DNA from 2 places in the Streptomyces sp. NPDC006332 genome. Region 2 is predicted to be linked to the other one. Evidence: riboswitches for the same ligand, from Rfam matches in the RefSeq annotation. Region 2 holds a riboswitch; the other holds the start of a gene.
The links. A riboswitch is a leader RNA that binds a small molecule or an ion and turns the genes downstream of it on or off. The one in region 2 is predicted to bind ZMP and ZTP.
Positions count from the first base shown of each region.

Region 1 (3,393 bases), on a different contig from region 2:
GCCGACGCCGTTGCGGATGGCCGTGTAGTAGATCCACTTGATCGGATCGGCGTTGATCGCCGCGATCCGCTCCGCCTTGTCCGGGACGACGTTGATCCGGCCGATCTTCGCGAAGTCACCGCCGGACTTGATGACATCGGCCGTGCCGTCCCAGTTGTTGCCCACGAACATCACCTCGCGCAGAGCGGCGGCCGAGGTGTCCGGGACGGCCGTCGCGGCGGCGGCCGGGGCGGTGACGGTGAGCACGAGGGCGGCTGCTACGGAGCAAAGGTGCCTGGAGCTGAAAGCAGGCATGACTGCTCTTTCCTCTGAGGAGGGCTCATGAGTGGGGCATGCCAAAAGGCATGGCGAATCTGAACACGAGTGGATTCAGAGTCAACTTACTGCAAAGTAAGGAAGGGTGGCCCTTCTCCACAAGACTGCGTACACGACAAAATGGGAGGGCGAACGAAACGTCCGGGAGCCGGGCGGGACAAGGAGGCTCGGTGGCAGGCAGGCTCAGGGCGCCGACCGGCCGATACGGCGGAAAGTCGGCGGTGGAGCGCCAGGCCGAGCGGCGCCGCCGTTTCCTGGACGCCGCGCTCCAGCTCTTCGGCGACAGTCCCGGCTACCGCGCCACCACCGTCGCCGCGCTCAGCGAGGCCGCGGGCCTGTCCACCCGCCAGTTCTACGAGGAGTTCCGCACCCTCGAGGACGTCCTGACCGCACTCCACCTGGAGGTCAACGACTGGGCCGAGGAGGCGGTGGTGCTCGCCGTGAGCGCGGCGGAGAACCTGCCCCTCCCCGAGCGCGCGGCCGCGATCTTTCGCGCGTACGCCGCGAACGTCACCGGGGACCCGCGGCGCATCCGCATCACCTTCGTCGAGATCATCGGCGTCAGCCCGAGCCTGGAGGAGCAGCGCCTGGCACGCCGTGCCCGCTGGGTCGATCTGGTGTGCGCCGAGGCCGTGGCGGCCGTGGCCCGCGGGGAGGCGGCGCCCCGCGACTACCGGCTCGCGGCGACGGCGTTCATCGGCAGCGTCAACGGGCTCCTGCACGACTGGAGCGCCGGATGGGTGGACGCGACCCTCGACGAGGTCGTCGAGGAACTGGTCCGGCAACTGCTCGGAATCCTGCGCCCACCGGGCTGGGAGCCGTCCGCGGCGTGATCGTCCCGGATCAGACCTTCCCGCTGTCCGGGGCTCGGTCGCCGACCAAGCCGGGAGCCGACCGCCGACGAGGATCACCCGCCGCTCACGTCCCGAGCTGCCGGGCGGCGGCGGTCACGGTCTGCTCCAGCAGCGTGGCGATCGTCATCGGACCCACACCGCCCGGCACCGGCGTGATCAACGAGGCTCGCTCCACGGCCGAGTCGAAGTCGACGTCGCCGACGTTCCCTGGGTTGTAGCCGGCGTCGATCACCACCGCGCCGGGCTTGAGGTCCCGGCCGTGCACCAGCCGGGGGCGGCCCACCGCGGCGACCACGATGTCCGCCTCCCGGACGGCCGCGGGCAGGTCCCGGGTACGGGAGTGGCAGTAGGTCACCGTGGCGTCGCGAGCCAGCAGCAGCATGCCGACCGGCTTGCCCAGGATCGCGCTGCGGCCGACGACCACGGCCCGCCGGCCGGACGGGTCGACGTCGTACTCGTCGAGCAGCCGCATGATCCCGCCGGGCGTGCAGGACACGAACCCGGGCAGGCCGAAGCTCATCGTGGCGAAAGAGGCGAAGGTGACACCGTCGACGTCCTTCTCCGGGGCGATCGCCTCGAACGCGGCCCGCTCGTCGATGTGTCCGCCCATCGGGTGCTGCAGCAGGATGCCGTGCACACCGGGATCGTCCGACAGGGCCCGGAGCGTGCCGACGAGTTCCTCGGTGGTGGTGGCGCCGGGCAGGGCCACATGACGCGACTCCACGCCGGCCGTGCGACACCGGTTCTGCTTCATCCGTACATAGGTGACGGAGGCGGGGTCCTCGCCGACCAGCACGGTCGCGAGACACGGCCGCTGTCCCGTGCGTCGCGTGACGTCGACCGCCCTCTGGGCGGTGTCCTCCACGATCCTCCGGGCGAGCGCGGTGCCGTCCATGAGCCGGGCCTGAGACATGGTCCACTCCTGAGCTGATGTGGGATCGCCCAGGCGCACGGCAGTGTTCGCGGGCCGCTCCCCGGTGGTGCTCCACCTCAGCGCCAGTCACGGCCCACGGTCAGCCTAACCTCCGCCGGCTACTCGTCCCAGGCCTGGACCATGGTCTGCTTGACGATCTTCCCGTCCCGTAGCTGCAGCATCGACTCGGCGAGGACGCGCACGCCGTCCGGGTACTCGCAGGACTCGCTGAAGGCGACCTGGTCACCCTCTGCCACGCACCCTTCCATCTTGTGCGTCATGTCGCGGCTGCAGAGTTCGTGGAGCATGTCGGCGATCTCGGCACGGCCGTGCAGGACCATCGGATGGCTGGGCTGGGTGTTGCGGTCCACGATCCGAATCTCGGCGTCGTCGGCGTAGAACGACAACAGTGTCTGCTCGTTCGGGCCTTCGATGCCTCGGCGCAACGTTTCGGTGTCGAATCCGGAGCCTGTCGCGGTGCCCATGATGAACCTCCTTCGAGGGGCCGCGGCCCGACGAGGAGCGGGCCGCTGGGGCCTCCTTCTTTAGAGACTCCTCCGCCCCGGCGGTCAGGGCAAGCGCAGTGCACGCCCCGTCTCCGGCGAGTGTGCGGCGCCCGGCGCCGGTGCCCGCGACGGGCCCACCGGCACCGTGTCCGTCGCCGTCCGATTCACGGCGTCAGCCCGCGGTCGCCAGGAACTGTGTCGCCGCGAGCTCCGCGTACAGCGGGTCGGCGCCCACCAGTTCACGGTGGGTGCCCACCGCGCGGACCCGGCCCGCGTCCATCACCACGATCCGGTCCGCCATCGTCACCGTGGACAGCCGGTGCGCCACGACCAGCACCGTGGTGGTCCGGGCCACGTCCGCCACCGTGTCCCGCAGCGCCGCCTCGTTCACCGCGTCCAGCTGCGAGGTCGCCTCGTCGAGGAGCAGCAGCCGCGGGCGGCGCAGCAGGGCGCGGGCGATGGCGACCCGCTGGCGCTCGCCGCCCGACAGCTTGGTGCCGCGGTGACCCACCAGGGTGTCCAGACCGCCGGGCAGCCTGCCCACCAGCCCGTCCAGCCGGGTCGTCTTCACCACCCGGGTGACCATGTCCTCGTCCGCCTCCGGGTTGCCCAGCAGCAGGTTGTCCCGCAGCGAGCCCGACAGCACCGGAGCGTCCTGCTCCACATAGCCGATCGCGGAACGGAGCTGCGGCAGCTCCCAGTCCGCGAGCTCGCGGCCGTCGAGGGTGATCGCGCCGGACTCGGGGTCGTAGAACCGTTCGATGAGCGAGAACACGGTGGTCTTGCCCGCGCCGGACGGGCCCAC
Region 1 covers NZ_JBEXRA010000029.1:76,349-79,741, reverse strand. Annotated here, with positions in the region: gene ABZ027_RS25080 (YncE family protein) at 1-294, opposite strand, end outside; gene ABZ027_RS25075 (TetR/AcrR family transcriptional regulator) at 486-1,148, shown strand; gene ABZ027_RS25070 (bifunctional 5,10-methylenetetrahydrofolate dehydrogenase/5,10-methenyltetrahydrofolate cyclohydrolase) at 1,234-2,082, opposite strand; ZMP/ZTP riboswitch at 2,103-2,183, opposite strand; gene ABZ027_RS25065 (nuclear transport factor 2 family protein) at 2,202-2,567, opposite strand; gene ABZ027_RS25060 (ABC transporter ATP-binding protein) at 2,761-3,393, opposite strand, start outside.
Region 1: it holds a riboswitch for ZMP and ZTP, as region 2 does, so the genes downstream of both, ABZ027_RS25070 (bifunctional 5,10-methylenetetrahydrofolate dehydrogenase/5,10-methenyltetrahydrofolate cyclohydrolase) here and ABZ027_RS15210 (glycine hydroxymethyltransferase) in region 2, are expected to answer to the same signal.

Region 2 (3,393 bases):
GTTGGGGTCGGCGGGGATGGCGTTGCGGTTGGTGACGATGCCCGAGTCGAGCAGGGCGGCCTCGGCCTGGCGGCCGGTGAGGCCGTAGGAGGAGGTGACGTCGATCAGGTTGAGGTGGTTGTCGGTGCCGCCGGTGACGAGGGTGGCGCCGCGGCGCGTCAGGCCCTCGGCGAGGGCGCGGGAGTTGTCGACGATGCGCTGGGCGTAGTCCTGGAAGGAGGGCTGGCGGGCCTCCGCCAGCGCCACCGCCTTCGCGGCCATGACGTGCGGGAGCGGGCCGCCGAGGACCATCGGGCAGCCGCGGTCGACCTGGTCCTTGAGGGAGTCGTCGCACAGGACCATGCCGCCGCGGGGACCGCGCAGGGACTTGTGGGTGGTGGTGGTGACGATCTGGGCGTGCGGAACCGGGTCGAAGTCGCCGGTGAGGACCTTGCCGGCGACCAGTCCGGCGAAGTGGGCCATGTCGACCATCAGGGTGGCGCCGACCTCGTCGGCGATCTCCCGCATGATCCGGAAGTTCACCAGGCGGGGGTAGGCCGAGTAGCCGGCGACGATGATCAGCGGCTTGAACTCGCGGGCGGTGGCGCGCAGGGCCTCGTAGTCGAGGAGGCCGGTGGCGGGGTCGGTGCCGTAGGAGCGCTGGTCGAACATCTTGCCGGAGATGTTCGGGCGGAAGCCGTGGGTGAGGTGGCCACCGGCGTCCAGGGACATGCCGAGCATGCGCTGGTTGCCGAAGGCCTGACGGAGTTCGGCCCAGTCGGCGTCGGAGAGGTCGTTGACCTGGCGGGCGCCGGCCTTCTCCAGCGCGGGGACCTCCACGCGCGCGGCGAGCACGGACCAGAAGGCGACGAGGTTGGCGTCGATACCGGAGTGCGGCTGGACGTAGGCGTGCCGGGCGCCGAAGAGTTCCCGGGCGTGCTCGGCGGCGAGGGACTCGACGGTGTCGACGTTGCGACAGCCCGCGTAGAAGCGGCGGCCGACGGTGCCCTCGGCGTACTTGTCGCTGAACCAGTTGCCCATGGCCAGCAGGGTGGCCGGGGAGGCGTAGTTCTCGGAGGCGATCAGCTTGAGCATCTCGCGCTGGTCGGCCACCTCCTGGCCGATGGCGTCGGCCACGCGCGGCTCGACGGCGCGGATCACGTCGAGGGCCGCGCGGTAGGCGGTGGACTCGTTGGAGAGGGGCTGCTGCTCTGACATGGCGGCCTCCGGGCGGCGTGGCTTGAAGCGGTCACGGTTCACGGGTCGGCCCAGGCGCACGGCACTTGTCACTCTCGCAGGCCGCTCCCCGATGGTCCGTCCCATCCCAGCGCGCCAGTCACGGCCTGTCGGCCAGCCTACCGGGCACGCCGGGGGGCGGCGGTTCCGCGTCCACCATGCGAGCGGTGAGATGAGAGGGAGGGGGGACGCGGAGCGCCGCCGTCTGGAGGATCCGCGCGCGGTCAGAACAGGGCGTCGGTGAGGCGGTCGATCTGGTCGATGTCGGGGGCCCAGCAGTAGAGCATGACCTCGTCGGCGCCGATGTCGAACAGGGCGTCGGCGGTCTGTCGGATCTGGTCCGAGGTGGTGAGGAGTCCGTTCTCCATGGAGGCGGCGTGGCCGGTGAACTCGTAGTAGCCGCGGAGGTTGCGGCGGGCCAGGTCCACGGTGGACTGCGGGCCGAGGGCGACGCTCACCTGGGCGACCAGGCGCGGGCGGCCGGGGCGGTCGTACTTCTGCCAGATCGCCTCGACACTGCGGAACAGTTCCGACATGTGACGGGGCGGCAGCGCGGCGCCGAGGAAGCCGTCGCCGAAGCGGCCGACCCGTTCGAGCGCGGCCGGGGCGAAGCCACCGAACAGCACCTCGGGGCCGCCGCGCCGGGCGGGCGCGGGGCCGATGGGGCCGATGTCGTCGCCGTAGGGCTTGCCGGACCAGGCGCGGCGCAGCAGGGTCATCTGTTCGTCGAGGCGCTGACCTCGACGGTGCAGGTCGATGCCGGCGGCGCGGCAGTCGTCCGGGCGGCCGCCGACGCCGATGCCGAGGGTGAAGCGGCCGTCCGAGAGGCGGTCGAGGGTCGCGGTCTGCTTGGCCAGCAGCGCGGTGTTGTGGTGGGGCGCCAGCAGCACCTCGGTCTGCACCCGGATGCGGGAGGTGGCGCCGGCGAGGGCCGCCAGGGTGACGAGGGGCTCGGGGTTGTCGTAGACGAGCCGGTCCAGCAGGCCGAGGGTGGTGAAGGGGCCGGTGTCCGCGCGCCGGGCCCAGGCGGGGAGCTGGGCGGGGTCGTCGATGGGAAGGCCGAGGCCGATGTTCATGGGGAGGTTCCTCCGGAGGGCATGCCTGATACGGATGCCGCCCCTCCATGACGCCACGCGCTGTGCGTGGGCCTGCTCCCGTTCTGCGGCGATGGTTCCAGAGAGCTCTGTTTCCTCAGAGTGGGGCGACCGTAACGCGGCCGGTCCGGGCCCGGCAACGCGTTTTCCGACGGCTCCTCGACGGTCCTCGACGGCTCCTCAGCGGACCACGTGGGGCAGGAAACGGGCGTACTCGTCCGTGACCAGGCCCGAGGACTCGCGGATGCCGAGGCCCGCGGACTCGCCCTCGACGACCCAGGCGCCGAGGACCACGTGGTTGCCGTCGAAGTCGGGCAGCGGGGCCAACTCCTGGTAGCAGCAGGCGTCTTCGCGCGGGGTCGGGGCGGGGGCCGAGGGGGCCGGCTGGTGGATCGTGACGCCCGCGCCCTCTCGGCCCAGCAGGGGCTTGGCCACGTAGCCGGTCGTCCGTGCCAGCTCCCGCGGTCCGTCCAGGTGGGCGGCAAGCAGGTTCGGGTGGCCCGGATACAACTCCCAGAGGATCGCCAGCAGCGCCTTGTTGCTCAGCAGCATCTTCCAGGCCGGTTCGATCCACAGGGTGCTGCCCGTCCCGCCGCCGTTGTCGAGGGTGTCCAGGACGTGGTCGGCGAACCGGTCGGTGGTGAGCCACTCCCAGGGGTAGAGCTTGAAGCAGCTGCGGATGAAGCGGAGTTGGTTGTCGACGAAGCGGCCGGACAGGGGGTCCCAGCCGATCTCCTCCATGGCGATCCAGTCGGTGTCCAGGCCCGCCTGCTCCGCGGTCTCCTTCAGGTAGGCGACCGTCATGAGGTCCTCGCCGAGTTCATCGGCCGAGGAGTGGGCGAAGTAGAGGGGGCTGCCGGGCGGGAGGAGGGTGGCCTGTTTCTTCCAGGCGGCGATCAGTCGTTCGTGGAGGGAGTTCCACTGGTCGGCGCCGGGGAAGCGTTCCTCCATCCAGAACCACTGGGGGGAGGCGGCCTCGACGAGGGAGGTAGGGGTGTCGGCGTTGTACTCCAGCAGTTTCGCCGGGCCCGTGCCGTCGTAACGGAGGTCGAACCGGCCGTAGACGGACGGGAGTTCCGCGCGG
Region 2 covers NZ_JBEXRA010000014.1:32,608-36,000, forward strand. Annotated here, with positions in the region: gene ABZ027_RS15210 (glycine hydroxymethyltransferase) at 1-1,197, opposite strand, end outside; ZMP/ZTP riboswitch at 1,239-1,329, opposite strand; gene ABZ027_RS15215 (LLM class flavin-dependent oxidoreductase) at 1,440-2,291, opposite strand; gene ABZ027_RS15220 (glutathionylspermidine synthase family protein) at 2,490-3,393, opposite strand, start outside.